DNA from 2 places in the Pseudomonas sp. AC070 genome. Region 2 is predicted to be linked to the other one. Evidence: predicted binding sites of a transcription regulator. Region 2 holds the regulator's gene; the other holds the start of a gene.
The links. Region 2 encodes FliA, which starts transcription of late flagellar genes. Its sites were predicted from a motif close to CTAAAGTTTNNNNNNNNNNNGCCGNTAA; they were not measured.
Positions count from the first base shown of each region.

Region 1: a site for FliA is predicted at 8,473-8,500, ahead of ACZZ0Q_RS09100 (flagellar protein MotY). Genes of this name have one in related genera too.

Region 1 is NZ_OZ409871.1:1,991,496-2,006,456, reverse strand. Features, by position in the region: gene ACZZ0Q_RS09155 (glutathionylspermidine synthase family protein) at 1-299, shown strand, start outside; gene ACZZ0Q_RS09150 (DUF350 domain-containing protein) at 339-737, shown strand; gene ACZZ0Q_RS09145 (Rnf-Nqr domain containing protein) at 797-1,348, shown strand; gene rsxB (electron transport complex subunit RsxB) at 1,345-2,490, shown strand; gene ACZZ0Q_RS09135 (RnfABCDGE type electron transport complex subunit D) at 2,471-3,472, shown strand; gene ACZZ0Q_RS09130 (RnfABCDGE type electron transport complex subunit G) at 3,465-4,064, shown strand; gene ACZZ0Q_RS09125 (Rnf-Nqr domain containing protein) at 4,061-4,630, shown strand; gene nth (endonuclease III) at 4,617-5,255, shown strand; gene ACZZ0Q_RS09115 (PA3496 family putative envelope integrity protein) at 5,361-5,543, shown strand; gene gloA (lactoylglutathione lyase) at 5,691-6,083, opposite strand; gene ACZZ0Q_RS09105 (argininosuccinate synthase) at 6,170-7,387, opposite strand; gene ACZZ0Q_RS09100 (flagellar protein MotY) at 7,524-8,435, opposite strand; gene pyrC (dihydroorotase) at 8,584-9,630, shown strand; gene rnt (ribonuclease T) at 9,627-10,298, shown strand; gene ACZZ0Q_RS09085 (bacterioferritin-associated ferredoxin) at 10,475-10,690, shown strand; gene bfr (bacterioferritin) at 10,890-11,360, shown strand; gene grxD (Grx4 family monothiol glutaredoxin) at 11,418-11,744, opposite strand; gene ACZZ0Q_RS09070 (molybdopterin oxidoreductase family protein) at 11,871-13,979, opposite strand; gene ACZZ0Q_RS09065 (cold-shock protein) at 14,379-14,591, shown strand; gene argF (ornithine carbamoyltransferase) at 14,872-14,961, shown strand, end outside.
Region 2 is NZ_OZ409871.1:3,405,945-3,420,787, reverse strand. Features, by position in the region: gene flhB (flagellar biosynthesis protein FlhB) at 1-403, shown strand, start outside; gene flhA (flagellar biosynthesis protein FlhA) at 583-2,700, shown strand; gene flhF (flagellar biosynthesis protein FlhF) at 2,716-4,047, shown strand; gene fleN (flagellar synthesis regulator FleN) at 4,162-4,992, shown strand; gene fliA (RNA polymerase sigma factor FliA) at 4,989-5,735, shown strand; gene ACZZ0Q_RS15275 (chemotaxis response regulator CheY) at 5,820-6,194, shown strand; gene ACZZ0Q_RS15270 (protein phosphatase CheZ) at 6,214-7,002, shown strand; gene ACZZ0Q_RS15265 (chemotaxis protein CheA) at 7,014-9,269, shown strand; gene ACZZ0Q_RS15260 (protein-glutamate methylesterase/protein-glutamine glutaminase) at 9,402-10,535, shown strand; gene ACZZ0Q_RS15255 (flagellar motor protein) at 10,535-11,275, shown strand; gene motD (flagellar motor protein MotD) at 11,290-12,162, shown strand; gene ACZZ0Q_RS15245 (ParA family protein) at 12,213-13,001, shown strand; gene ACZZ0Q_RS15240 (CheW domain-containing protein) at 13,089-14,123, shown strand; gene ACZZ0Q_RS15235 (chemotaxis protein CheW) at 14,214-14,693, shown strand; gene ACZZ0Q_RS15230 (DUF2802 domain-containing protein) at 14,697-14,843, shown strand, end outside.

The DNA of each region.
Region 1 (14,961 bases), 1.4 Mb from region 2:
TGGCCGCCAGCTTCGAGGAAGACTTGCCGGGGCGCTATGTGCGCAAGCCGCTGTATTCGCGCGAAGGCCAGAACATTCGGATTGTGGCGGGAGAACACTCGCAGGAAAGCGATGGCCCCCATGCTGAAGGCCGCTTTATCTACCAGACCTACGCGCCGCTGGCCAAGTTTGCTGGCAGCTATACCGTGCTCGGCAGCTGGATGGTCGGCGATCAGGCTGCAGGGCTGGGCATTCGCGAAGACGCCAGCCTGATCACACGCGACAGCAGCCGTTTCGTCCCTCATTACTTTGTCGACTGAGGCGCCCGCGCCCTTTCGCCGTTCAGGAGCATTTCCGTTATGGCTTTACTGACTAACCTGCCCGCCTTTTTTGTGTATTTCGCCGTAGCGCTCGGTTTGTTCGGCGCCTTCGTTTTTATCTACCTGCACCTGACGCCCTACCCGGAGCTCAAGCTGATTCGTCAAGGCAACCTATCCGCCGCGCTGGCGCTGCTGGGCAGCATGCTCGGTTTCGCGCTGCCGCTGGCCAGCGCCATCGCTCACAGCGTGAGCCTGCTCGATATGCTGGTATGGGGCTTGGTGGCGCTCGTGGTGCAGGCCTTGGTGTATTTGCTGGTGTCGCGGCTGTTGCCCGAGCTGCGCGCAGGTATTGGTGAAGACAGCACTGCCCACGGGCTTTTTCTTGGCGGAACCGCTTTGTGTGTAGGGCTGATCAACGCCTCGTGCATGGTGTACTGAGACCGCGCCATCCCCGATAATGGCGCCCCTCTCTGGCAACACAACGACACCCGCGCGTAATGACTGCTTTTTTCCTCGCCCTGCTTGGCGCCGCCCTGGTGAACAACCTGCTGGTGCTGCTGCCTGCTGGCGCCGATGCCGTGGGCACGCACCCAGCGCGCATGGCGCAGTTGGGACAGGTGAGCGCGGTGTTGATTGCCCTCGCCACGCCGCTGGGTTGGCTGCTGTTTCACAGCGTATTGCTGCCGCTTAAGCTCGATTACCTGCGGTTGTTTGTGTACGTGCCAATGCTGGCCGCGCTCGCCTGGCTAACGGTTTCGGTTTTCCGTCGGAGCGAGCGTGCTCACGACGCTTCGCCCTTGTTTATCCCCAGCGCCGCCGCGCTCGCAAGCATCTTGCTGGCCGAGCCTCACACCTTCGCGCTGGCCGTGGCGCAAGGCATTGGCGGTGGACTGGGTTTCTGGTTGGCGTTGCAGGTGCTGGGCGATCTGCTTGGGCGCATTGATCACGACGCTGTGCCAGTGGCCTTTCGCGGCGCGCCGCTGTTGTTGATTGGCGCGGGTTTGATCGGCGTTGTGCTGCTCGGTCTGCAAGGGCTGGCGCCGCTATGAGCAGCCTGATCACCGCCATCGACGCCTTGTTGCCGCAAACCCAGTGCGGAAAATGCGGGCACCCCGGCTGTAAGCCTTACGCCGAGGGCATCGCCCAGGGTGAGGCGATCAACAAATGCCCGCCCGGCGGCGAGGCCACCATTCAAGCCTTGGCGCAGTTGCTGAAGGTGCCGGTGCTACCACCGGAACTGCCGCCCATTGCCCCGCAAGTGGCGTTTATTCGCGAGGCCGAATGCATCGGCTGCACCAAGTGCATTCAGGCATGCCCGGTGGATGCCATTGTCGGCGCGGCCAAGCTGATGCACACCGTGATCACGGACGAATGCACCGGCTGCGAATTGTGTGTGGCGCCCTGCCCGGTTGATTGCATCGACCTGCGAACGCTGCGCGAACCCGCCGCGCAGGAGCAGCGTCTGCGTGCTGATCATTTCCGCTGGCGCCATGAGAACCACCAGGCTCGCTTGCAACGGGAAGAAGCGCGTCGCCAACGCGACCGTGCAGCCCGCGCTGAGCGTCAGGCACAGCCTCAATCGATGGCCTTGGATCCGGTGCAAGCGGCCATCGAGCGAGTGAAAACACAGAAATCCGCCAGCCTCGATGAGCGGGTCAAGCGCCTGAAAATCGAAGCGGCCATGGCGCAGGTGGCCTACAGCAAGGCGCAAAAACAGCTCGCCACCTACGGCACACCGGAGCTGGCGCAGCAGGTTGAGGAACTGGGCCAGGCGGCCGCAGCCGCACAAGCAGCGCTGCAAGCGGCCAAGCCTGCGGCCAGCGAAGACAGCCAGGTGGCGTTGAAGAAAGCCAAGGTCAATCTCGCCGTCGCTCGCGCGGCGCTGAAAACCGCCGAAGGCAGCGGCGCCGGGGCAAGCGAATTGAAACCGTTGCAAGCGGCTCTGCTGGCGGCCGAAACGGCGTTGCACCAGGCCGAAGACGCCTGCAACAAGCCGGCGCCAGACCTGCAGCGCATCGACAAGCGCCCTATCGACACCGGCTTGCGCGACCTGAAAACCGACTTGGTGATGGCCCGCGCGGAGGTCAGCAAGTTGCAGCGTCGTCAGCCAGTCGATGAGGCGGCGCTGGCCAAGGCGCAGCAACGTCTGCACCAGGCGCAGGAAAAGCTCGATGCCTACCAGCCCGGCTAACCCCGCGTTCGACCCGCGCCCTGGCATGCAATGGGTGTTGCTCGCCTGCGTGCCCGGTGCGCTGGTGCTGTGCTGGCACTTCGGTTGGGGCACGTTGCTGCAATTGCTGCTCGGCCTAGCCACGGCAGTAGCGTGTGAAGCGCTGGCGCGACGTGCGCAAGGAGCAGCGCACTTTTCGCTCGGCGATGCCGGGTGGTTGGGTGATGGCAGCGCGCTGGTGACCGCCGCCTTGCTGGCGTTGGCGCTGCCGCCGTACGCGCCGTGGTGGCTGAGCGTCAGTGCAGCGGCGTTTGCTCATGTTGTCGGCAAAGCGCTGTTCGGCGGCTTCGGTAAAAACCCGTTCAACCCGGCCATGCTCGGCTATGCCTTCGCCCTGCTGGCCTTTCCCGCGCAGATGACGCAGTGGCCCGCGCCGGGCGATGCCCACGGTTTGTTTGCCGGGCTACAGCACATTTTTATCGGGCCGGTGCCGGTGGACGGCTGGAGCCAGGCCACGGTGCTCGACAGCCTCAAGCACAACGACCGGCTGACGGTGGACGAACTGTTCCAAAGCAACCCAGCGTTCAGCCATTGGCAGGCCGGCTGGGTGAATGTGGCGTTTCTGCTTGGCGGCCTGTTGCTGATTCAGCGCAAGGTCATTCGTTGGCACACCCCGGTGGGCGTGCTCGGGGCGTTATTTGTGGCCAGCTTGCTGTGCTGGAACGGCTCCGGCTCGGATTCCAACGGCTCGCCGTTTTTTCATCTGTTCTCCGGCGCCACGATGCTGGGCGCATTTTTTATCGCCACCGAGCCGGTGTCCGGCGCGAGTAGCGACCGCGCCCGCCTCTGGTTCGGCGTCGGCGTTGGGCTGTGGCTGTACGTAATCCGCACGTGGGGCAACTACGCTGACGGCATGGCCTTCGCCGTACTCGGTATGAACCTGTTGGTACCGATGATCGAGCGGCGGGCAGCGAAACCCTTAGCGGAGGTGGCGAATGACTAAGCGCAATGCGCTGGTCATCGGCGCGTTATTGCTCGCGCTGATGACTGCCGTGGTGGGCGTTCAGCACCTGCTCGGCGACCAGATCGCCAGGGAACGGCAGGCCGCCAGCGAGCGCGCCTTGTTGGATTTACTGGCGCCCGGCAGCTACGACAATCACCCGACTGCGGCGCCGATGGCCTTGGCCGATAGAGAGCAACTGCGCCTGCCGGAGCCGGCGTTTGGCTACCTCGCCACCTTGAGCGGCGTGCCCGTCGCGGTGCTGCTTCCAACGCGCGGCGAAGGGTACGAAGGCAGCATCGAGTTGCTGTTGGCCATCGCGCCGTCGGGGCAGTTATTGGCCGTCAAGGTGCTGAGCGAACGAGAAACGCCAGGCCTGGCAGACCTCAGCAACGCGGCGAGAAGCCCGTGGTTGCGCGGTTTTTTCGGTCGCAGCGCCGGTGATGCCGATTGGCGGATGAAAGCCGATGGTGGCCCATTCGACCAGATGGCGGGCGCCACCGTGACGTCCCGCGCGGTCAGCCAGGCCGTGCAACAGGGCCTGCGGTATTTCGATGCGCATAAAGCTCACCTGCTTCAAGGGGTGGCGCCATGAGGCCGCTTAATTGGCTGGCCCTGGCGCCGCTGCTGGGTGCCAGCGATTTGCTGATTAAAAGCCTGGGGCTGAGCATCGTGGCGCTGCCGCTGCTGATCACTGTGGGCGTGCTGGCCGGGCTGTTGCGCCGATTGGACGCCACGTTAGTGCGCGCAGTGTTGCTGCTCGCGGCGTGCGCCCTGCTGAGCGTCGCAGACTTGCTCATGCAGGCCAGAGCACTGGAGCTGCGCAATGCCTTGGGAATTTTTTTGCCGCTGCTTCTGCTCGCCGTAGTGCAGGCCCCGGCAAACGCGCTACAAGGGCTGCGCCACGGTTTGCTGTTCAGCGGGGTCGCCCTGCTGCTCGGCGCGCTGCGGGAATTGCTCGGCCTCGGCACGCTGCTCAGCCATGCCGAGTGGTTGTTTGGCCCAAGCGCTTCTGGCTGGTCTGTTCCCGGCTTCAGCGGATTGCCGCTTTTCGCCCTGGCACCTGGCGCGTTTATAGTGCTGGGCGCGCTGTGGGCGTTGTCCCGATCAGTGTTTCCCTCTTCTCTTTCTGCCGACCCGACCGCCGATGAACGCCGCTAAACGCTACGAAATTTTTCGCCGCCTGCACGAAGACAACCCCGAGCCGAAGACCGAGTTGGCCTACACCACGCCGTTTGAGCTGCTGATTGCGGTGATTCTTTCGGCGCAAGCCACCGACGTTAGCGTCAACAAAGCCACGGCCAAGTTGTACCCGGTGGCCAATACCCCGGAGGCGATTTACGCGCTGGGCGTGGACGGGTTGAGCGAGTACATCAAGACCATTGGCCTGTACAACAGCAAAGCCAAGAACGTGATCGAAACCTGCCGGCGCCTTATCGAGCTACACGGCAGCCAGGTACCGGAAAATCGCGAAGCGCTGGAAGCCTTGCCGGGCGTGGGCCGCAAGACCGCCAACGTGGTTCTCAACACCGCGTTCCGGCAGTTGGCGATGGCGGTGGACACGCACATTTTCCGCGTCAGTAACCGCACCAACATCGCGCCGGGCAAAAACGTGGTGGAGGTGGAAAAGAAACTGCTGAAGTTTGTGCCCAAGGATTTTCTGATGGATGCGCACCATTGGCTGATTTTGCACGGCCGTTATGTGTGTCTCGCCCGCAAGCCACGGTGTGGTAGCTGTCGGATTGAAGACCTGTGCGAGTACAAAGCCAAAACCTCGGACGATTGACTTTTTAATGTTCCTACTATCGCTCGATTGAAAAAATCTTTTTTACCCGTCCCGAATTTGCCTATATAAGGTGCGCCAATGGCCCTGTAGCCGGAGTGGACGTCAATGAGCACTAGCAAAGAAGAACTGGAACTCGACGAAGACGTGGTAAGTGACGAAAGCGAGGAAGTGGTGGAAGCACCGGTTGAGGTGGCAAAAACCAACCTGACCAAGCGCCGCATCATCGACAACCTCTTGGAAGAGCGACGGTTGCACAAACAACTGGCCGAATACGATTTTGATCTGTGATCAGCCAATAAAAAGCCCGACTTGATGTCGGGCTTTTTATTGGGCGCTGCCTCGCTTTTGTAGGAGCGACCTTGGTCGCGAACCCTGGAAACTCGGAAATCAGCGTTTGCAGGGTTCGCTAGCAAGCTAGCTCCTACAGGGCATCTTTTAGTCGCCGCGCGAGGGCGACAGCAGTTCAATTTTGTAGCCATCCGGGTCTTCGACGAAGGCCAGAATGCTGGTGCCGTGCTTCATCGGGCCTGGCTCGCGGGTGATTTTTCCGCCACGGGCGCGGATGTCTTCGCAGGCTTTGTAGACGTCGGCTACTTCCAGGGCGATGTGGCCGTAACCGGTGCCCAGCTCGTAGCTCTCGACGCCCCAGTTGTGGGTCAGCTCGATCACGCTGTTGTCCGCTTCGTTGCCGTAGCCCACGAATGCCAGGGTGAATTGGCCGTCGGGGTAGTCTTTGCGGCGCAGCAGGGTCATGCCCAGCACCTCGGTATAAAACGCGATGGATTTGTCCATATCGCCGACGCGCAGCATGGTGTGCAGCAGTCTCATCAGTCGTTCCTCATCGGTTGCCTGTGACAGGCTTATAAATGCAAACCCCGGCTCGTGGCCGGGGTTTGGTCAGCCGCAAAAGCTTATCAGAACAGCTTGCGACCCTTGTTGGCGGCGATGCGCATGCGCAGGGCGTTCAACTTGATAAAGCCAGCCGCGTCGGCCTGGTTGTACGCGCCGCCGTCTTCTTCAAAGGTGGCGATGTTGGCGTCGAACAGCGAGCCTTCAGACTTACGACCAGTGACGATGACGTTGCCTTTGTACAGCTTCAGACGAACCACGCCGTTCACGTGGGCCTGCGAGGCGTCGATCATCTGTTGCAGCATCAGACGTTCCGGGCTCCACCAGTAGCCGGTGTAGATCAGGCTGGCGTACTTGGGCATCAGCTCGTCTTTGAGGTGAGCGACTTCGCGGTCCAGGGTGATCGATTCAATGGCGCGGTGAGCACGCAGCATGATGGTGCCGCCGGGCGTCTCGTAGCAGCCACGGGATTTCATACCCACGTAGCGGTTTTCAACGATGTCGAGACGACCGATACCGTTCTCGCCGCCGATTTTATTCAGCGTGGCCAGCACGGTGGCCGGGGACATTTCCACGCCGTCGAGGGCGACGATGTCACCGTTGCGGTAGGTCAGTTCCAGGTATGTCGGTTTGTCTGGAGCGTTCTCAGGCGAGACGGTCCATTTCCACATGTCTTCTTCGTGCTCGGTCCAGGTGTCTTCCAGCACGCCGCCCTCGTAGGAGATGTGCAGCAAGTTGGCATCCATGGAGTACGGCGATTTCTTCTTGCCGTGACGCTCGATTGGGATGGCGTGCTTTTCGGCGTAGTCCATCAGCTTCTCACGCGAGAGCAAATCCCACTCACGCCACGGAGCGATCACTTTTACGCCAGGCTTGAGCGCATAAGCGCCGAGTTCGAAGCGAACCTGGTCGTTGCCTTTGCCGGTGGCGCCGTGGGAAATGGCGTCAGCGCCGGTTTCGTTGGCGATTTCGATCAGACGCTTGGCGATCAGCGGACGGGCAATGGAAGTACCCAGCAGGTACTCGCCTTCGTACACGGTGTTGGCGCGGAACATGGGGAAAACGAAGTCGCGAACAAACTCTTCGCGCAGGTCGTCGATGAAGATTTCCTTGACGCCCATGGCCTGTGCCTTGGCACGGGCTGGCTCAACTTCTTCGCCTTGACCGAGATCGGCGGTGAATGTCACCACTTCACATTGATAGGTGTCTTGCAGCCACTTGAGAATCACCGAAGTGTCCAGGCCACCGGAATACGCCAGGACAACCTTCTTTACGTCCGCCATGCCATCACTCCACGGGGTTCTACGGAAAACCCGCGATTCTACTGGCCGCGCCGCACAATTTACAGAGGCGCGACAGCTAATGACGATGAAGCGACGGATTCTTTCGTCTAAACGACGGGAAGCGCACAACCTGTAATCAGGACGTGGCAGCAGGTTTTATCGGCGCGCTCGCGGGCGTGGTCGGTGCTGGCGGCATTGGCTCGCGGGACAAGTGCACGGTCACCCGGCGATTTTTCGCACGGTTAGCGACATTGGTGTTGGGTACCAACGGATAACGCTCACCGTGGAAGCGAACGATGACCTGGCTTTCAGGAATGCCATTGGCCTTGAAATATTCCTGCACCGCCAACGCGCGACGGCGGGACATATCCAGGTTGGTGAGCCGGTTGCCGCCGTTATCCGAATGGCCGTCCAGCTCGATGTGGTTAACGCTGGGGTCGGCCTTGAGGTACTGCAGGATTATTTCCAGCTTGGCGCGGGAAAGATCGTCGAGGTCCGCACCGCCACCTGGGAAGGCGACTTGCACTTGTTTGATCTGGTCGAAATTCACTGGCAGCAGCTTGGTCGTGCAGTCCAGATAGTCGTGGTAGGCCTTGTTGAACTTGACTGGCAGCAGGCGAACTTCAACGCCCTCACCGCCGTCCGGCATGCGATGACGCACCACGGGGCTGCGGCCTTCCAGAATGCTGGTAAGCATGCGCGCGCCTTGTTGCTGGGTGCTGTTGAACGGCGTGGCGCCGTTGTCGACGGTGACGATCCCCAGATTGACGTCGCCGCGCCCCGGCTGCCACGGCGCTGCGGCCGCAATCAGCGTGGCGGAACCCGCGCCCAGCCAGCGCTCGCGGGCCTGCAGGCGGAAGGTGACCTGTTCACCGGCACGGCGTACGAATTGGCCTTGGCCGAAATCAGTAATGTCCTGCGACAGGCGGCACTCGAACTGATCGCCGTCGACCTTCCATTCAACCTTTTCCAGGCGCGTTTGGAAGGTGATCGCCATGGCCGGCAGGCTGGCGAATAAGCTGAACAAGGCGAGATAGCGCTGGCGCACGGTAGGCTCCATGAAGAATTACGGCGTTCTGATGGGGGTATCGGTTGGCGTTGGGAAAACTTGATAGCGGGTGCCGCTACCAGGCTTTTCCGGTAGGATTCGCAGCAGTTTTCACCGCACAAATTTCGCTGATCTGGTATCGCCCCCCATGACTGACCGCCTCACCCTGCTGCGTCCGGACGACTGGCATATTCACCTGCGCGACGGCGCGGTGTTGCCCCATACGGTCGCCGACGTCGCGCGCACCTTCGGTCGCGCCATCATCATGCCGAACCTGGTGCCGCCGGTGCGCAACGCCGCTGAAGCCGACGGCTATCGCCAGCGCATCCTTGCCGTCCGCCCCGCCGGTAGCCATTTCGAGCCGCTGATGGTGCTGTACCTCACCGACCTCACCAGCCCGGACGACGTTCGCAGCGCCAAGGCATCTGGGTTCGTACACGCTGCCAAGCTGTATCCAGCCGGCGCCACGACCAATTCCGACTCTGGTGTGACCAGCGTCGACAAAATTTTCCACGTGCTTGAAGCCATGGCTGAAGTGGGCCTGCCTCTGTTGGTGCACGGCGAAGTGACGCGCGGCGAGATCGACGTGTTCGACCGCGAGAAGGTGTTTATCGATGAGCACCTGACCCGTGTAGTCGAGCGCTTTCCTACGCTTAAGGTGGTGTTCGAACACATCACCACCGGCGATGCCGTGCAGTTCGTCAACAGCGCCCCGGCCAACGTCGGCGCGACGATCACGGCCCATCACCTGCTCTATAACCGCAACCACATGCTGGTTGGCGGCATTCGCCCGCACTTCTACTGCTTGCCGATCCTCAAGCGCAACGTGCACCAGGAAGCCCTGCTGGACGCCGCCACCAGCGGCAGTGCCAAGTTTTTCCTTGGCACCGACTCGGCGCCGCACGCTCAACACGCCAAAGAAGCTGCCTGCGGTTGCGCCGGCTGCTACACCGCCTACGCGGCGATTGAGCTGTACGCCGAAGCGTTCGAGCAACGTAACGCGCTGGACAAGCTTGAAGGGTTCGCCAGCCAGCACGGCCCGGACTTCTACGGCCTGCCGCGAAATACCGACACCATTACCTTGGTCCGTGAAGAATGGACTGCCCCGACCAGCCTGCCGCTTGGCGAGCACAGTGTCGTCCCGCTGCGCGCCGGTGAAAAACTGCGCTGGCGCTTGCTGGAGCAAACCGCGTGAGTGAAGACAACTACGACGACGAACCGGAAGGCGGCAGCAGCAATTCGCGCCACCCCATGGCCGCGCGCTTTCGCGGCTATTTGCCGGTGGTGGTCGATGTGGAAACCGGCGGGTTCAACTCGGCCACCGACGCGCTGCTGGAAATTGCAGCCGTCACCGTTGGCATGGACGAAAAAGGCTTTCTGTTTCCGGAGCACACCTACTTCTTCCGTATCGAGCCGTTTGAAGGCGCCAACATCGAGGCTGCCGCGCTGGAGTTCACCGGTATCAAGCTCGACCACCCGCTACGTATGGCGGTGAGCGAAGAAGCGGCGTTGACGGATATCTTCCGTGGCATCCGCAAAGCGCTAAAAGCCAACGGCTGCAAGCGCGCCATTCTAGTGGGCCACAACAGCAGTTTCGACCTGGGCTTTCTCAATGCGGCCGTGGCTCGCAATGATCTGAAGCGCAACCCGTTCCACCCTTTCTCCAGCTTCGACACCGCCACCCTCGCCGGCCTCGCCTACGGGCAAACCGTGCTGGCGCGCGCGTGTCAGGCGGCAGGCATGGATTTCGACGGCCGTGAGGCGCATTCCGCCCGGTACGACACCGAGAAAACCGCCGAGCTGTTCTGCGGCATCGTTAACCGTTGGAAGGAAATGGGCGGCTGGCAGGATTTCGACGATTGATCGCTGCCCCGCTCCGCTTTAGAAAACCCGGCCGCTGCGCCGGGTTTTTTGTGCCCGGCATTTGAGGATAAGACCGTTCATCAGTAAGCGTAGGAATCGTCCCCGTCGAGTTTTGACAAGCATTCTCATTAACATTAATATCCCCCGCATCAAGTCACTTTGAGTTCGGGCCTTATATGTACGTATGCCTCTGCATGGGTGTTACCGACGGTCAGATCCGCGATGCAATCTACGAAGGTTGCTGCAGCTACCGCGACGTTCGTGAGTCGCTGGAAGTCGCCAGCCAGTGCGGCAAATGCGCGACGCTGGCCAAGAAAGTCGTACGCGAAGCGCTTACCGAAGTGCAAAGCAGCCAGGCCGCCCTTGGATATGCACAATTTTCTGCGGCTTAAAGTAGTCAGTTTCTGAAAACCGGACCGCGTGTCCGGTTTTTTTATGCCTGAAATTCAATTAGTTAGCGCCAAGACGCGGAATCTAAACATTCTTATTCGGGTTTATTTTCTGTTTAAATTCAATTACTTACATTTGACACCTTAAACATGCGGGGGCAGACTCTCACGCTATAACCCCCTTGCACGGCAGGCCGCAGACATGAAAGGCGACAAGAAAGTCATCCAGCACCTCAACAAAATCCTCGGCAACGAGCTGGTCGCCATCAACCAATACTTCTTGCATGCGCGCATGTATGAAGATTGGGGCCTGAAAAAACTGGGCGAGCACGAGTACCACGAGTCCATCGACGAGATGAAACACGCGGACAAGCTGATCAAGCGCATCTTGTTCCTGGAAGGCCTGCCGAACCTGCAAGACCTCGGCAAGATTCTGATCGGCGAGAACACCAAAGAGATGCTCGAGTGCGATCTGAAGATCGAACACAAAGCGCACATCGACCTTAAGGAAGCCATCGCCTACTGCGAGAGCATTGGCGACTACGCCAGCCGCGAACTGCTCGAAGACATCCTCTGCTCCGAGGAAGAGCACATCGACTGGCTGGAAACCCAACTCAGCCTGATCGACAAAGTCGGCCTGCAGAATTACCTGCAATCTCAGATGGACGAGTAAATCGTCAGGCAATAAAAAGCCCCGCTTCGGCGGGGCTTTTTATTGCGCGTCAGCTAATCAAGCGTCGGCTTTGGCAGCGGCGGCTTTCACCATCGTTTGCAGCTCACCGTTTTCGAACATCTCAACCATGATGTCGCTGCCGCCAACCAACTCACCACCGACCCACAGTTGCGGGAAGGTTGGCCAGTTGGCGTATTTCGGCAGGTTGGCGCGAATTTCGGGGTTTTGCAGGATGTCGACGTAGGCGAATTTTTCGCCGCATGCCATGACAACCTGAGCGGCTTTCGACGAGAAGCCACACTGCGGGGCGTTCGGCGAGCCTTTCATGTACAGCAAGATGGCGTTGTTCGCGATCTGCTCTTTGATAGTTTCGATGATATCCATGGGTACCTCAGCACTAAGGCCTATCTGACTGTCAAACTCGCCGACTCACGGGCCGACACGGTGACGCGCATTGTATCGGAAAGCCGCGCACTTGGCGCGACCCTCCTATCGTCGTACCTATCAGGCCTACGCCGCCGCTACCACAACCGGCACGCCATTGAGCGCCGCATTGCCAGACAGCACGTCGAGGTGGCGTTCATCGGTCAGGTCGTTGGCGCTGGCGCCTGGTTGCGCGCTGGCAATCGCCATCTGCACGCCCGGCCGGCCGTGGCCCCAGCCGTGCGGCAAGCTCACCACACCCGGCATCATGTCGTCGCTGCTGGCCACTTCCACTTCAATCATGCCCACGCGCGACCGCACGCTGACGCGCTGCCCGTCGGTGAGCGCGCGACTGGCCATGTCTTGCGGGTTCATCAGCAATTGGTGACGCGGCTTGCCTTTCACCAGTCGGTGATAGTTGTGCATCCACGAGTTGTTGCTGCGTACATGGCGGCGGCCGATCAGCACCAGCTCACCGGCTTGCGGTACCGGCTGCGCCGCGAAACGGGCGATGTCATCGAGCAAAATTCGCGGCGCTGCCAGCACGGTTTTGCTCGGCGTTTTCAACCGCGCCAACAGATTGGGCTTCAAGGCACCCAGGTCGATGCCGTGGGGATGGTCGCGCAGCATAGCGACGGACAGTTTGTGCTCGGAGTTGTCGCCATACAGGCCCATGCGCAGGCCCATGTCGATCATCTTCGCCGGCTCCATGGTTGGCTTCAGCGTTGCCTCGGTTTTACTGGCAAATGCCTTGGCCAGTCCGATGAAAATCTCCCAGTCATGCAACGCCCCCTGCGGTTTGGCCAGCACCGGTTCGTTGAAGCGAGTGACGTTGCGCACGGCGAATACGTTGAAGGTGGTGTCGTAATGATCGTGCTCAAGCGGCGCGGTCGGCGGCAGAATCAGGTCGGCGTAACGGGTGGTTTCGTTGATATAGAAGTCGATGCACAGCATGAACTCCAAGCCATCGAGCGCTTGTTCCAACTGGCGGCCGTTCGGTGTCGACAGCACCGGATTGCCCGCGACCGTAACCAGCGCGCGAATCTGCCCTTCTCCCGGCGTCAGCATTTCTTCGGCCAGCGCTGAAACTGGCAATTCGCCGCCGTACTCGGGCAAGCCAGACACCCTGCTCTGCCAGCGATTGAAATGGCCACCCGAAGTGGTCGCCACCAAATCCACCGCTGGCTCGGTGCACAGCACCCCGCCGACGCGATCGAGGTTGCCGGTCACCAGGTTGATCAGTTGCACCACCCATTGGCAGAGCGTGCCAAACACCTGAGTGGAAACGCCCATGCGGCCGTAGCACACAGCTGAATCGGCGGCGGCAAAGTCTCGCGCCAGTTGGCGAATGGTCTCTGCCGGCACGCCGCAGCGCGCACTCATGGCCTCGGCGGTAAAAGCCGCCACGGCGCCGCGCACCTCGTCGAGCCCGTCGATGGGCAGATGGCTGACGCGGGTCAGCCCTTCTTCAAACAATGTATTGAGTACGCCGAACAGCAGCGCGGCGTCTTGCCCCGGACGGACGAAAATATGCTGGTCGGCAATACCCGCCGTCTCGCTGCGGCGCGGGTCGACCACCACCACTTTGCCGCCGCGCGCCTTGATGGCTTTCAGGCGTTTTTCCACGTTGGGCACTGTCATGATGCTGCCGTTGGACGCCAGCGGGTTGCCGCCCAGGATGAGCATAAAGTCGGTGTGATCGATATCGGGGATCGGAATCAGCAGGCCATGGCCGTACATCAAATGGCTGGTGAGGTGATGAGGCAATTGATCCACCGACGTTGCCGAATAACGGTTGCGCGTTTTCAGCTGGCCGAGAAAGTAATTGCTGTGGGTCATCAGCCCGTAGTTATGCACGCTCGGGTTGCCCTGATACACCGCCACGGAATTCTGGCCGTGACGCGCTTGGATATCGGCGAGGCGGCTGGCGACCAGCTCGAAGGCTTCGTCCCACTCGATGGCCTGCCATTCGCTGCCCACTCGACGCATGGGCTGACGCAGGCGGTCGGGGTCGTGCTGGATATCTTGCAGCGCAACGGCTTTGGGGCAGATGTGGCCTTGGCTGAAGCTGTCCAGGGCATCGCCTTTAATAGAAAGGATCTGCTGGGTGCCGTCGGGCTGGGTTTCGGTCTCGATGCTCAGCCCACAAATGGCTTCGCATAAATGGCACGCACGGTGATGGAGGGTCTTGGTCACGGCCTGGCCTCATTTTTTATTTGGGACGACGCATCCGGTCGTTAAGTGCTGACTATGGAGCGCAACCGGCAGCGGCACCATAGGCTAAAGCCCCATGAATTGGGGCCCATCAGGAGAATCCATACCGTTCTTCAAGCGGTCCTTACAGCGTTTTTAACTGCCAACGGAGCCGCGTTTCGGCAGATATATGCCATTTATATCGATTACAGAGGCTTCGCTAGTCGCATTACTCCAACAAAGTGCGTATCTTTAGGCCACTGTGCTGCATGTGTACCGCGAATCGCAACTTGGTGTTTAGATCTCGATCCAACCATCTACACGTATTCCGATAACTCTTTGCACTCAGTACTGGCAGGGCCTGTAGCCCGCCGCAATCCACTCTGTTCAAGGATCTACACCATGGCTAATCGCGAAACTGGTACCGTTAAATGGTTCAACGATGAAAAAGGCTTCGGCTTCATCACTCCAAGCAACGGCGGCGCTGACCTGTTCGTGCACTTCAAAGCTATCCAATCCGATGGCTTCAAAAGCTTGAAAGAAGGTCAGACCGTATCTTTCGTGGCCGCTAAAGGCCAGAAAGGCATGCAAGCTGAAGAAGTACAGGTAGTTTAAGACTCCCCGCGCTTCAAAAAGAACCCCGCTTCGGCGGGGTTTTTTTATGCCTGAAAAACGGGTCAGGCCGTAAGGCATAACGGCTGGAGACATCTCGTATAAACGCGATTCGTGCCAAAGATGACACGGCGCGACATTTCCTTATAAGATCCCGCCTCCCCATTTCGTCGCACCGTGCGGCCCACAGCCGCTGGTAGAGCCCTTTTTTCTTGTGAAAACCTTTTCCCGAAAAGGCCCGGCTTGTTCACCAGCGCAATCGTTGTACAAAAGGTAGTTAATGATGAGCGCAAGACACTTTCTCTCGCTAATGGACTGCACGCCCGATGAGTTGCTGGGCCTGATCCGTCGTGGCATCGAGCTGAAGAGCCTG
Region 2 (14,843 bases):
TCGCCAGATGCAGCGGGAGATGGCTGAGCGCCGCATGATGGCCGCCGTGCCTCAGGCCGACGTGGTTATTACCAACCCGACGCACTTTGCCGTCGCGCTCAAGTACGACCCGCAGCAGGGTGGTGCGCCGGTGCTGCTGGCCAAAGGTGGCGACTTTGTGGCGCTGAAGATTCGCGAAATTGCCAATGAACACAAAGTGATGGTGCTGGAATCGCCTGGCCTGGCGCGGGCGATTTTCCACTCCACTGATCTGGATCGCGAGATTCCGGCGGGGCTTTACCTTGCCGTGGCGCAGGTGTTGGCGTACGTCTACCAGTTGCGCCAGTTCCGTTCGGGCAAAGGCAAGCGGCCTGATCCCCTGAAAGATCTGCCCATTCCGCCAGACCTGCGTCGCGATGAGTAACTGAAGGGCGTGTAGGAGCGACCTTGGTCGCGAACCCTGCAAACCCCGTTCGCGACCAAGGTCGCTCCTACAAAAAAGCATTCAAGCCCCAATCCCAAAGTTGGACGACTTCTTGCAAAAGCCCCGCTAGCGACGCGTTTGCGTCAAAAGTTTGAATGGCGAGGAATGGGCTTGTGGCAATAGATCGCGCACAACTGATCGGCGATGTTCGGGGCAACCTGGCGGGCTTGCGGCACGGCAATATCGGTATTCCGCTGTTGCTGCTGGTGATGCTCGGCATGGTGATGTTGCCGGTGCCGCCGTTCATTCTCGACGTACTATTTACCTTCAGCCTGGCGCTTTCGATTGTCGTGCTGCTGGTGGCGATTTATGCGTTGCGCCCGCTGGATTTCGCCGTATTCCCGACCATTCTGCTGGCCGCCACGCTGCTACGCCTGGGCCTCAACGTGGCTTCCACCCGCGTGGTGTTGCTGCACGGTCAGGAAGGCCACGACGCCGCCGGTAAGGTGATTCAGGCCTTCGGTGAGGTGGTGATCGGCGGTAACTACGTGGTCGGTATCGTGGTGTTCGCGATTTTGATGATCATCAACTTCGTGGTGGTCACCAAGGGTGCCGGCCGTATCTCCGAGGTGAGCGCGCGTTTCACCCTCGACGCCATGCCCGGCAAACAAATGGCGATTGACGCCGACCTCAACGCCGGCCTGATCGATCAGGTTCAAGCCAAGCTGCGCCGCAGTGAAGTGGCCCAGGAAGCGGACTTCTACGGTTCCATGGACGGTGCCAGCAAGTTCGTGCGCGGTGACGCCGTCGCCGGTTTGCTGATTCTGTTTATCAACCTGATCGGTGGCATGGCCATCGGTATCGTTCAGCACGACCTGAGCTTCGGCGACGCTGGCCGCATCTACACCTTGCTGACCATCGGTGACGGTTTGGTGGCGCAGATTCCATCGCTGCTGCTGTCCACCGCCGCCGCGATCATGGTGACCCGTGTTTCCAGCTCCGAAGACATGGGTCAGCAAGTCACTCGCCAGATGTTTGCCTCGCCCAAAGCCTTGGGCGTCGCCGCTGCGCTGATTATCGCCATGGGCCTGGTGCCTGGCATGCCGCATTTCTCCTTTCTCAGCCTGGGCTTTCTGGCCGCAGGTGGCGCGTATTGGATCGCCAACAAGCAACGCAAACTCAAGGTGGCCGAAGTGGCCGAAGTGCAGCGCCAGCAAGAGCTGCTGCCGGCCCAGCGCGCTCAGGAAGTGAAAGAACTCGGTTGGGATGACGTAACGCCGGTGGACATGGTGGGCCTGGAAGTGGGCTATCGCCTGATTCCGTTGGTAGACCGCAACCAAGGCGGCCAGCTGCTGGCGCGGATCAAGGGCGTGCGTAAAAAGCTCTCGCAAGAGATGGGCTTTTTGATGCCCTCGGTGCACATCCGCGACAACCTCGATTTGCAGCCCAACGCCTACCGTTTGACGCTCATGGGCGTGAGCCTGGCCGAAGCCGAGATTTACCCGGACCGCGAGCTGGCGATCAACCCCGGCCAGGTGTTCGGCACGCTCAACGGCGTGGCCGCCAAAGATCCGGCGTTCGGCCTGGATGCGGTCTGGATCGACCAGTTCCAGCGCGATCAGGCGCAGTCGTTGGGCTACACCGTGGTCGACGCCAGCACCGTGGTCGCCACGCACCTGAACCAGGTGCTGCACAAGCACGCCCATGAATTGCTCGGCCATGAGGAAGTGCAGCAGCTGCTGCAATTGCTGGCCAAGGGCTCGCCGAAACTGGCCGAAGAATTGGTGCCGGGCGTGGTCTCGCTGTCGACCTTGCTCAAGGTGTTGCAGTCGTTGCTGCAAGAGCAGGTGCCGGTTCGCGATATCCGTTCTATCGCCGAAGCGATTAGCAACGTGAAGAGTCAAGATCCCGCCGCCATGGTGGCAGCGGTGCGTGTCGCGCTGTCGCGCTCAATCGTGCAAGGCATTGTGGGACTAGAGCCGGAGCTGCCTGTGATCACCTTGGAGCCGAGGTTGGAACAGATATTGCTCAATAGTCTACAGAAGGCCGGTCAAGGCTCCGAGGATGGCATTCTCCTGGAGCCAAGCATGGCCGAGAAGCTGCAGCGTTCCCTGGTGGACGCCGCGCAACGCCAGGAAATGCTCGGCAAGCCTGCGATTCTGCTGGTAGCCGGTCCGGTTCGGGCGATGCTCTCGCGGTTCGCACGGTTGGCAGTACCGACCATGCACGTGTTGGCGTACCAGGAAATCCCAGACAACAAGCAGGTCACCATCGTTGCCACGGTGGGTCAGAACTGAACTGAGGCTTAGGTCATGCAAGTTAAACGCTTTTTCGCCGCCGATATGCGTCAAGTCATGAAGTTGGTTCGCGATGAGCTGGGCGCCGATGCGTCCATCATCGGCACGCGCCGTGTCGCCGGAGGCGTGGAATTGACCGCTGCCCTGGACTACCAGGCGCCGGTGATTCCTGCACGCCAGCCGAACCCTGAGCTTGAGAACGAGTTGCGTCGCACGCAGTCGATGCTGGTGTCGGCGCAAGCCGATCTGGCCACCCGTGTGGCCGGCGAAAAAATGAAAGACGGCCAGTTGTTCGCCAATGAGTCCATCGTGGCGCCCGAGTTGCCGGCCTCGTTTGTTCGCCCTGAGCGACCAAAACCGGCTGCCGCACCGGCGCCGCAACCTGCGAAGGCGGTGGCAACCGACCAACGCAGCCTCGACGCCATGCGTTTCGAATTGAACGGCCTGCGCGAGCTGATTGAAGTGCAACTGGGCTCGATGGCCTGGGGTCAGATGCAAAGTCGCCGTCCGCAACAGGCTGCGCTGTGGCGTCGTCTGCAACGCATGGGCTTGCCGGCAGAATTGTCGCGCGTGCTGCTGGAGCGGGTGTCTGCCGTGTCCGAGCAGCGTCAGGCCTGGCGCATGATTCTTGCCCACCTGGCCCACGCGATCAAAACGCCAAAAGTCGAGCCGCTGGAAGAGGGTGGTGTGATCGCCCTGGTTGGTCCGGCTGGTATGGGCAAAACCACTACACTGGCAAAAATGGCGGCGCGTTATGTTTTGAAATACGGCGCGCAACACGTGGCGCTGGTGAGCATGGACAGCTACCGCATCGGTGCCCAGGAACAACTGAAAACCTTGGGTCGCATTCTTAATGTGTCGGTGACCCAAGTGGACCCCGGCACCTCGCTGACCCAAGCGCTCGAGCCATTGGCGCGCAAACGCGTGGTGCTGATCGATACCGCCGGCTTGCCGGGTAATGATCCGGCGCTGCACATGCAGTTGGAAACCTTGGCCGGTCGTGGGGTCAAATCGAAAAATTATCTGGTTCTGGCCGCTACCAGCCAGAGCCAAGTGCTCAAGGCGGCCTACCATAGCTATAAGCGTTGCGGTCTGAGTGGCTGTATTCTTACCAAGGCCGATGAAGCAACCAGTTTGGGCGAGGTTTTAAGTCTGGCTATAAGCCAGCATCTACCGGTAGCCTATCTGGCAGACGGTCCGCGCATTCCAGATGACTTGCACGTTCCGCGCAGTCATCAGTTGGTGAGTCGGGCCGTGAGTTTGCAGGCGCCTCAGGAGCCCAGTGAAGACGCCATGGCCGACATGTTCGCCGGGCTGTACCAGAACCCGGCGCGTCGCGCAGGCTGATTCGCTGTAGAGCAAGGCAGTAACGAAATTTAGTCGTTCAGATTGGCCCGGTGCCGAGCCTGAACGTAATCAGCCAAGTGGCCTCAGTCGAGCTAGACAAGGTGTGTAGATAACATGGGTATGCATCCCGTACAGGTGATCGCGGTGACCGGCGGCAAGGGTGGCGTCGGCAAGACCAATGTTTCGGTCAATCTTTCCCTGGCCCTGGCTGACCTTGGTCGGCGTGTGATGCTGATGGACGCCGACCTGGGCCTGGCCAACGTGGACGTGCTGTTGGGCCTGTCGGCCAAGCGCACCCTGGCTGACGTCATCAGTGGCGAATGCGAACTGCGCGACGTGCTGCTGCAAGGGCCGGGTGGCATCCGCATCGTGCCGGCAGCCTCCGGCACACAAAGCATGGTGCAGCTCACGCCCATGCAACACGCTGGCCTGATTCAGGCGTTCAGCGACATCAGTGACAACCTCGACGTATTAGTGATCGACACCGCTGCCGGTATTGGCGATGCGGTGGTGAGCTTTGTGCGCGCGGCCCAGGAAGTGATTGTGGTGGTGTGCGATGAGCCCACCTCCATCACCGACGCCTACGCCCTGATCAAACTGCTGAACCGCGACCACGGCATGAGCCGTTTCCGTGTGCTGGCCAATATGGCGCACAGCCCACAGGAAGGTCGCAACCTCTTTGCTAAGCTGACCAAAGTGACTGATCGTTTCCTCGACGTCGCCTTGCAATACGTCGGCGCTGTGCCTTACGACGAGTCGGTACGCAAGGCGGTACAGAAGCAACGCGCAGTTTATGAGGCCTTCCCTCGCTCCAAGTGCGCGCTGGCATTCAAGGCCATCGCGCAGAAGGTCGACACCTGGCCGTTACCAGCCAATCCGCGTGGGCACTTGGAGTTCTTCGTGGAGCGTCTGGTCCAGCAACCGCTTGCTGATACGGCCGTATGACATCAGGCAATGGGCTCCGTATGTATAGCAAGGCACAGGCGCAGGACTCCCAGCACCAGTTGATCGAGCGTTACGCGCCTCTGGTCAAACGCATCGCCTACCACTTGCTGGCACGTTTGCCGGCAAGCGTGCAGGTGGAAGATCTGATCCAGGCCGGCATGATCGGTCTGCTTGAAGCCTCTAAGAAATACGACTCCAGCAAAGGCGCCAGTTTTGAAACTTTCGCCGGCATTCGTATACGTGGATCTATGCTGGATGAGGTACGCAAGGGCGATTGGGCGCCGCGTTCGGTGCACCGCAACAGTCGCATGGTCAGTGACGCAATTAGAAAAATTGAAGCCCGAACGGGCAGAGACGCTAAAGATCAAGAAGTTGCGGCCGAACTCCAATTGAGTCTCGAGGATTACTACGGCATTCTTGGCGACACTTTGGGCAGCCGCTTGTTCAGTTTCGACGACCTTCTTCAGGACGGCGAGCACACAGGTCTGCGTGAAGACGCTGGCATTACCCACTTCGAGCCTTCGCGCGATCTGGAAGATGAACGCTTCCAATCGGCATTGGCGGCGGCCATCTCTGGACTGCCTGAACGTGAACAGTTGGTGTTGTCGCTGTATTACGACGAAGAACTGAATCTCAAGGAAATTGGCGAAGTGCTGGGGGTCAGCGAATCGCGGGTCAGCCAGTTGCATAGCCAGTGTGCCGCTCGTTTGCGTGCACGCTTGAGCGAGTGGCGCGCTAGCTGAGCGGCACTGCCAGTTTCTCGATTCAACGCGCATCCAGGTGCTGGGTGCGTTTAGGACTGTACGGAGGTCGACTTGGACAAAAACATGAAAATCCTCATCGTTGACGACTTCTCAACGATGCGACGGATCATCAAGAACCTCTTGCGTGACTTGGGATTCACCAACACCGCTGAGGCTGATGACGGAACCACCGCTTTACCCATGCTGCAAAGCGGCAGCTTCGACTTTCTCGTCACTGACTGGAACATGCCGGGAATGACCGGTATCGACCTGCTGCGTGCGGTTCGCGCCGATGACCGTCTCAAGCACCTGCCGGTGCTGATGGTGACCGCCGAGGCCAAGCGCGATCAGATTATCGAAGCGGCGCAGGCCGGGGTGAATGGCTACGTAGTGAAGCCGTTCACAGCTCAAGTGCTGAAAGAGAAGATCGAAAAAATCTTCGAGCGTGTTAACGGCTGATCCCGGCCGTGGGGGCAATATGGCGCACGACGATCTACCCATGGGCGACCTTGAGTCGTCCCTAAAATCCAATGCCCGCGAGCTCGTTGATAGCCTTGAAAAAGGTAATTTTGGCGAAGCGGTGCAGCTCATTCATGAGCTCAACAAAGTGCGTGATCGTGGTCTTTACCACGAAGTGGGAAAACTGACGCGTGAGCTGCACAACGCCATCGTCAATTTCCAGCTTGACCCACGCGTGCCACATGCCAAGGAAGTGTCGCAAATCACCGACGCCACTGAACGCCTGAACTATGTCGTGACGATGACCGAGAAAGCGGCCAATCGCACCATGGATCTGGTGGAGCAGAGCGCGCCGCTGGTTAACGACCTCAACGATGAAGCCACTGCGCTGGGCGCCGACTGGGGTCGCTTTATGCGCCGCGAGTTGGGTGCCGAAGCTTTCCGCGAATTGGCCAAACGCATCGAACTGTTCCTCGCCCGAAGCGAACGTGACAGCAGCAAATTGTCGGGGCATCTCAACGACATTCTGCTCGCCCAGGATTACCAGGACCTCACCGGTCAGGTGATCAAGCGCGTTACGCAACTGGTTACCGAAGTGGAAAGCAACCTGCTGAAACTGGTGCTTATGGCCAGCCAAGTGGACCGTTTCGCGGGTATCGAGCACGACCATGCCGTGCTGCGCGCCGAGCAAGAACAACAAAAAGAGCCTTCTCATGGTGAAGGTCCGCAGATTCATGCCGATAAGCGTGAAGACGTCGCTTCCAATCAGGACGACGTGGACGATCTGCTATCAAGCTTGGGATTCTAGGGAGCACACAGATGAGCTTCGGCGCCGATGAAGAAATCCTCCAGGACTTCCTGGTAGAGGCCGGCGAAATTCTTGAGCAGTTATCGGAACAATTGGTCGAGCTGGAAAGCCGCCCGGATGATTCCAATCTGCTCAATGCGATTTTCCGCGGATTCCACACCGTCAAAGGTGGCGCCGGCTTCCTCCAGCTCAATGAGCTGGTGGAGTGCTGCCACATTGCCGAAAACGTGTTCGACATCCTGCGCAAGGGTGAGCGGCGCGTTGACTCGGAGTTGATGGACGTCGTTCTCGAAGCTCTTGATGCCGTCAATGGCATGTTTTCTGAAGTGCGCGAACGCACCACGCCGACACCGGCTACGCCAGAGCTGTTGGCGGCGCTGGCCCGTTTGGCCGAGCCGCAGAGTGCCGCAGAATTGGCCGGTGCGACTGCCGAACCAGAGGCTGAACCCGAACCCGACGTTGCCGAGGCGCCCGCTGCGGCAGAAGCCTCTGGCGATATCACCGACAGCGAATTCGAGCAGTTGCTCGATGCCCTGCACGACGAGCCCAAAGCGCCCGTAGCAGCCGCCAGCGGTGATGAAATTACCGACGACGAATTCGAATCGCTACTCGACCAGTTGCACGGCAAAGGCCAGTTCGCTGCTGCTCCTGCCGCGCCCGCTGCGCCGGTCAGCGCGCCGCCTGCCAGTGCGGCCCCGGCCGCTGCCGGTGGTGGCGATGAAATTACCGATGACGAATTTGAAGCGCTGCTGGACCAGTTGCATGGCAAAGGCAAATTCGTTGAGCCCGCCGCTGAGCCGCAAGCGCCCGCCGCGCCAGTAGCAGCGGCAACGCCTGCGGCGAGTGGCGCTGGCGACAACATTACCGACGACGAATTCGAGGCCTTGCTGGATCAACTGCACGGCCAAGGGAAATTCGTAGAACCCGCTGCCCAGGCGCCAGTGCCGGCCGCCGCCGCGCCGGCGAAAGCAGCTGCACCTGCGCCCAAGCCCGCCGCGAAAGCCGAGCCGGCCAAACCTGTCGCCCCGGCTAAACCTGCCGCTGCGCCAGCCCCGGCACCTGCTGCTGCCGCTGCTGATAAAGCCGGCCCAGCCGCCGAAGCGGAAACCACCGTGCGCGTCGACACCGCGCGGCTGGACGAAATCATGAATATGGTCGGCGAGTTGGTGCTGGTGCGTAACCGTCTGGTGCGTCTGGGACTCAACAGCGGCGACGAGAACATGTCCAAGGCGGTGTCCAACCTCGACGTGGTGACGGCAGATCTGCAAACCGCGGTGATGAAAACCCGCATGCAGCCGATCAAGAAAGTCTTCGGTCGCTTCCCGCGTTTGGTTCGCGACCTGGCCCGCAGCCTGAAAAAAGAGATCAACCTGGAGCTGGTCGGTGAAGAAACCGACCTCGACAAAAACCTGGTTGAGGCACTCGCCGACCCGTTGGTTCACTTGGTGCGCAACTCGGTGGACCACGGTATCGAGTCGCCGGAAAAACGCGAAGCCGCCGGCAAAAGCCGCGGCGGCAAAATCGTGCTGTCGGCGCAGCAAGAGGGCGACCACATCCTGCTGTCGATTTCGGACGACGGCAACGGCATGGACCCCGACGTACTGCGCGCCAAAGCGGTGGAGAAGGGCGTGCTCGACAAAGACGCCGCAGACCGCCTCAGCGAAGCCGAATGCTACAACCTGATTTTCGCCCCGGGCTTCTCGACCAAAACCGAGATTTCCGACGTGTCTGGCCGTGGCGTGGGCATGGACGTGGTGAAAACCAAGATTTCCCAGCTCAACGGCATCATCAACATTTACTCGGCCAAAGGCCAAGGCACCAAGATCGTCATCAAGGTGCCGCTGACCTTGGCGATCATGCCGACCTTGATGGTCATGCTCGGCAACCAGGCGTTTGCGTTCCCGCTGGTTAACGTCAACGAAATCTTCCACCTCGACCTGTCGCGCACCAACGTCGTCGACGGTCAGGAAGTGGTGATCGTGAGGGACAAAGCCTTGCCGCTGTTCTACCTCAAGCGCTGGCTCATCAGCAGCGCCCAGCACGAAGAGCAGCACGAAGGCCATGTGGTGATTCTGTCGGTGGGCACGCAGCGGATCGGCTTTGTGGTCGATCAGTTGGTGGGCCAGGAAGAAGTCGTGATCAAGCCGCTGGGCAAGATGCTCCAAGGCACTCCGGGAATGTCCGGGGCCACCATTACGGGTGATGGGCGCATTGCCCTGATTCTGGATGTGCCGAGCATGCTCAAGCGTTACGCACGCCGCATCTGATGCGGTGTGTCACTCAGCGTAGATAAGGCATGGAGCGTGGCATTTACGGGACGTAAATAAGCGCTCCGCCTGCTTGCGCAGCACCAAGCGCGACGGCCCAACGGGGTCTCGGGCGGGTACAAAGGAGCGGTTATGGCAGTTAAGGTTCTGGTGGTGGACGATTCCGGCTTTTTCCGCCGGCGTGTCTCGGAGATTCTCTCCGCCGACTCGAATATCCAGGTCGTTGGCACTGCCACCAATGGTCGCGAAGCGATCGATCAGGCCCTGGCCCTCAAGCCTGACGTGATCACCATGGACTACGAAATGCCGATGATGGATGGCATTACGGCCGTGCGTCACATCATGCAGCGCTGTCCCACTCCGGTACTGATGTTCTCCTCGCTCACCCACGAAGGCGCGCGCGTTACGCTCGATGCGCTGGATGCCGGTGCGGTGGACTTCCTGCCGAAGAATTTCGAAGACATCTCCCGCAACCCCGAGAAAGTCAAACAACTGCTGTGCGAGAAGGTACACACCATCGCCCGCAGTAATCGCCGCTACAGCGGTATGCCTGCTGCCGCGCCGGCACCTGCGCCCAGTCATGCGCCCGCCGCCAGCTCTTCCAGCACCGCCACCAGCAGCACCCCTGCGCGCCCCGCGCCAGTTGCGCCACGGCCGGCTCCTGCAGCGCCTGCTGCCGGCTCCAGCGCAGCGCCCAAGCGCAAGCCTTACAAACTGTTGGCCATCGGCACCTCGACCGGCGGCCCGGTGGCGCTGCAACGCGTTCTAACCCAACTGCCAGCGAATTTCCCCGCGCCCATCGTGCTGATTCAGCACATGCCGGCCGCCTTCACCAAGGCGTTTGCCGAGCGCTTGGACAAGCTGTGCAAAATCAGCGTGAAAGAAGCCGAAGACGGCGACCAACTGCGCCCCGGCCTGGCCTTGCTGGCGCCCGGTGGCAAACAAATGATGGTCGACGGCCGTGGCACGGTAAAAATTCTGCCTGGCGATGAGCGCCTGAACTATCGCCCGTGCGTGGACATCACCTTCGGCTCCGCCTCCAAAGCGTATGGCGACAAAGTTCTGGCCGTGGTGCTTACCGGCATGGGCGCCGACGGCCGCGAAGGCGCGCGCCTGCTCAAGCAGGGCGGCAGCCAGGTGTGGGCGCAAGACGAAGCCAGTTGCGTGATTTACGGCATGCCCATGGCCATCGTAAAAGCCAACCTCGCAGACGCGGTTTACAGCCTTGATGACATCGGTCGACACCTGGTGGAGGCCTGTGTCTGATGGATGTACTTAGCCTTATCGGGGTGATTTTGGCGTTCGTTGCCATTCTGGGGGGCAACTACCTGGAAGGCGGCCACGTCGGCGCACTGGTCAATGGCCCGGCTTTTCTGATTGTGGTGGGCGGTACCTTGGGCGCGGCGTTTCTGCAAACGCCGATGTCGGTGTTCAAACGTTCGTTGGCCGTGGTGCGCTGGATTATTTTCCCGCCACGCATCGACCTGGCCGGCGGCATCAACCGCGTGGTGGGTTGGAGCATGACGGCGCGTAAAGAAGGCTTGCTCGGTCTGGAAGCGGTCGCTGACGTCGAGGCTGACCCTTACGCCCGCAAAGGCTTGCAATTGCTGGTGGACGGCGCCGAGCCCGAAGCCATTCGCAGCATTCTGGAAGTGGACCTCTACACCCAGGAAGGCCGCGATATTCAAGCCGCCAAGGTGTTCGACAGCATGGGCGGTTACTCGCCCACCATCGGCATCATTGGTGCGGTCATGGGCCTGATTCATGTGATGGGCAACCTGGCCGACCCGAGCATGCTGGGCAGCGGTATCGCCGTGGCGTTTGTCGCCACCATCTACGGCGTGGCCTTGGCCAACCTGTTTTTTTTACCCGTGGGCAACAAGCTCAAAGCCATCGCCCTGCGCCAGTCGCGTTACCGGGAAATGCTCCTGGAAGGCATTCTCTCGATTGCCGAGGGTGAGAATCCGCGCTCCATCGAGCTCAAGCTGCAAGGCTTCATGGACTAAAGGTCGGGCTCACTATGGCGCGTCGGCGGCATCAGGAAGAACATGAAAATCATGAACGTTGGCTGGTCTCCTACGCCGACTTCATTACGCTGCTGTTCGCCTTTTTTGTGGTGATGTATTCAATTTCCTCGATCAACGAAGGCAAGTACAAAATTCTTTCCGACACGCTGGTGGGCGTTTTCAACCAGCCCGACCGCGCCGTCAAACCGATTCCGGTCGGCGAAGAAAGGCCGCTGACCACTGAACCTGAAAAGATGCAGGACCAGGACGAAGCCCACGGCGAAGACCCGAGCAAGGCCCTGCAGGAAATCAGCGATGCGGTAAAAGCGGCGTTCGGCGACCTGATCAAAAGCGATGAATTGAAGGTGCGTGGCAACGAGTTGTGGATTGAAATCGAGTTGAACTCGAGCCTGCTGTTTCCCAGCGGTGATGCCATTCCCAACGACACGGCCTTCACCATTATCGAAAAAGTTGCCAAAATTCTGGCGCCTTACGAGAATCCGATTCATGTGGAAGGGTTCACAGATAATCTTCCGATCAAGACCGCGCAATTTCCTACGAACTGGGAGTTGTCTACGGCGCGGGCAGCTAGCATTGTAAGAATGATGGCCATGGATGGCGTGAACGCCGGGCGCCTGGCAGCGGTCGGTTATGGAGAGTTTCAGCCAATCGCGGATAACGCGACGGCAGAGGGAAGAGCGCGCAATCGCCGGGTGGTGCTGGTGGTGTCACGCAACTTGGATGTGCGACGCAGCGTGAGCGGTGTAGGCAGTGCTCATGCCCAGCCCGACGCCGCGTTAGAGCGGGCTGGCACACAACCTGCACAACCGCCTGCGGTGCAGCCGCCTTCGGGCGGTGCTGTCAATTCCCCGTCGCCGGCCCCTTAGGTTGGCGCTTGTTCTCGGTAAGCCCTTGGTGCGCCGGGAGGATAACGAACATGAGAGTCTGGGCAGTAGCCAATCAAAAAGGTGGGGTCGGCAAGACCACCACGAGCATCGCACTCGCAGGGCTGTTGGCCGATGCGGGCAAGCGCGTGGTTGTGGTCGATCTCGATCCACATGGCTCCATGACGAGCTATTTCGGGCATGACCCCGATTCGCTGGAGCACAGCGCATTCGATTTGTTCCAGCACCAAGGCAGCGTGCCGCAAGGGTTGCCGGGGCAATTGCTGTTACCCACCAGCCATCCGCTGATTTCGCTGATGCCTTCCAGCACGGCGCTCGCCACCCTTGAGCGGCAGTCGCCGGGGCAGAGCGGCCTGGGCCTGGTGATCGCCAAAAGCCTGGCGCAGCTGTGGGATGACTTCGACCACGCCATCATCGACAGCCCGCCCTTGTTGGGCGTGTTGATGGTGAACGCCTTGGCAGCCAGCCAGCAGTTGGCCATTCCTGTGCAAACCGAGTTTCTCGCCGTGAAAGGTTTGGAACGCATGGTCAGCACGCTGGCGATGATCAACCGCTCGCGCAAACAAGCCTTGCCGTACACCATCGTGCCGACCCTGTTCGACCGCCGCACCCAGGCCTCGTTAAGCACCTTGCGCACGCTGCGCAATGCCTACCCGGACCACCTGTGGCCCGCCTACATTCCGGTCGACACCCGCTTGCGCGATGCCAGTCGGGCAGGGCAGACGCCTTCACAATTCGATGACAAGAGCCGGGGTGTACTGGCGTATCGCGCGCTGCTCAAGCACTTGCTCAGCCACGAACTGTCTGCGCAGGTCGCATAGCATGGCGATTTTTGCTATCAGGGCTGACTCAAGTCTGCGGCGGATGCTGCCGATATATGAGTCAGTCCATTTCACCGGGTTTGTTCTATGAGTCGTCCTACCGCTACCGCTAATCGCCCGCAGCTGGCCTTGCAGTCCTATCTGGACGGCTTGCTGCAGGAAGCGGCTGCCGAACTGGCCGACGCGTTTCCCGCTGAGCCGGTGAGCCTTGCTGTCGTTGCGCCAGCACCGGCGCCGGTGGCGGCTCCCGTGCGTGCGATGCAGCCTGCGCCAGCGCCTGTTAGCAAGCCGAAGCCGGTGGCGGTTGAGTCCGACGCCGTTTCCCTAGATGAATTCGAAGCCGCTGTGCTGGAAGAACAGGTGCGCGACGCGCGTCTGCAAGCGCCGCCCGTGGCTGCCCGACCTGCTGCGGTAGTGCTGGAGCGGCCGACGCTGGTCCTGCCTACCCTGGAAATGCCCAAGCCGTTGCTGATGCCAACCTTGCTGGTCGAGCAAGCGCAGCCGGTGGCGGAAAAACCGATTGAAGCAAAACCCGTCGTCGAAAAACCCGTGGTGCTCGCACCGCCGGTGGTTGAGTCGGTCGTCGAGCAGCAAATTCAGACAGACATGACGCCCACGCCGCCGCCGTTGCAGCTCGAAGGCCAACCGAGCTGGGGCGAAGAGCCGTTCGAGTGCCTGCTATTCGACGTCGCCGGCCTGACGCTGGCGGTGCCGTTGGTGTGTTTGGGCTCGATTTACCCGCTAGTCGGCCAGGAGCTGACGCCACTATTTGGCCAGCCGGACTGGTTCCTCGGTATCCTCCCGTGCCAGGCTGGCAACCTTCGTGTACTCGACACCGCGCGCTGGGTAATGCCCGACCGCTACCGCGATGATTTCCGCCAGGGCTTGCAGTATGTGATTTCCGTGCAAGGCTACGAATGGGGTCTGGCGGTGCATCAGGTCAGTCGCTCGATTCGCCTGGACCCCAAAGAGGTCAAGTGGCGCAGTCAGCGCAGCCAGCGTCCGTGGCTGGCAGGTACCGTTATCGAGCATATGTGTGCGTTGGTGGATGTGGCCGTTCTGGCCGAGTTGATCGCCAGCGGCGCCGCCAAGCGCTTAGGCAGCGATGGTCGCGTGCAGTAACCGATTGAACGGCCCCGCAAATCGGGGCGCTAAAGTAAACGGCGGGTTACACCCGTACGCCATGACAGTGGCATTGATGAGGCTAGGGATATGAAGAAAACGTCCGCGCAAGGTTCCGAAGATCCCATTCTGCAATGGGTGACGTTCCGTCTGGATAACGAAACCTACGGCATCAACGTGATGCAGGTGCAGGAAGTGCTGCGCTACACCGAAATTGCCCCGGTGCCGGGTGCCCCTAGCTACGTGCTGGGCATCATCAACCTGCGCGGCAACGTGGTCACCGTGATCGACACCCGCCAGCGCTTCGGCCTGGACTCCGGTTCGGTTACCGACAACACCCGTATCGTCATCATCGAAGCCGACAAGCAAGTGGTTGGCATCATGGTCGACAGCGTGGCCGAAGTGGTTTACCTGCGCCAATCGGAAGTGGAAACCGCGCCTAACGTCGGCAACGACGAATCGGCCAAGTTCATCCAGGGCGTGTGCAACAAAAACGGCGAACTGCTGATTCTGGTTGAGCTGGACAAAATGATGTCCGAAGAAGAGTGGTCCGAACTGGAGAGCATCTAACCCATGCTCGACATCGCGCTGTTGGTGCTTGCCCTGGCTTGCGTCTCGCTGGGCGGCACCTGCATCTGGCTGGCGGGACGACAGCGAGAATTCGCTCGTCAGTTCGAACACCAGGCTCAGCGCGACGCACTGCGCGACCAAGCCATCAAA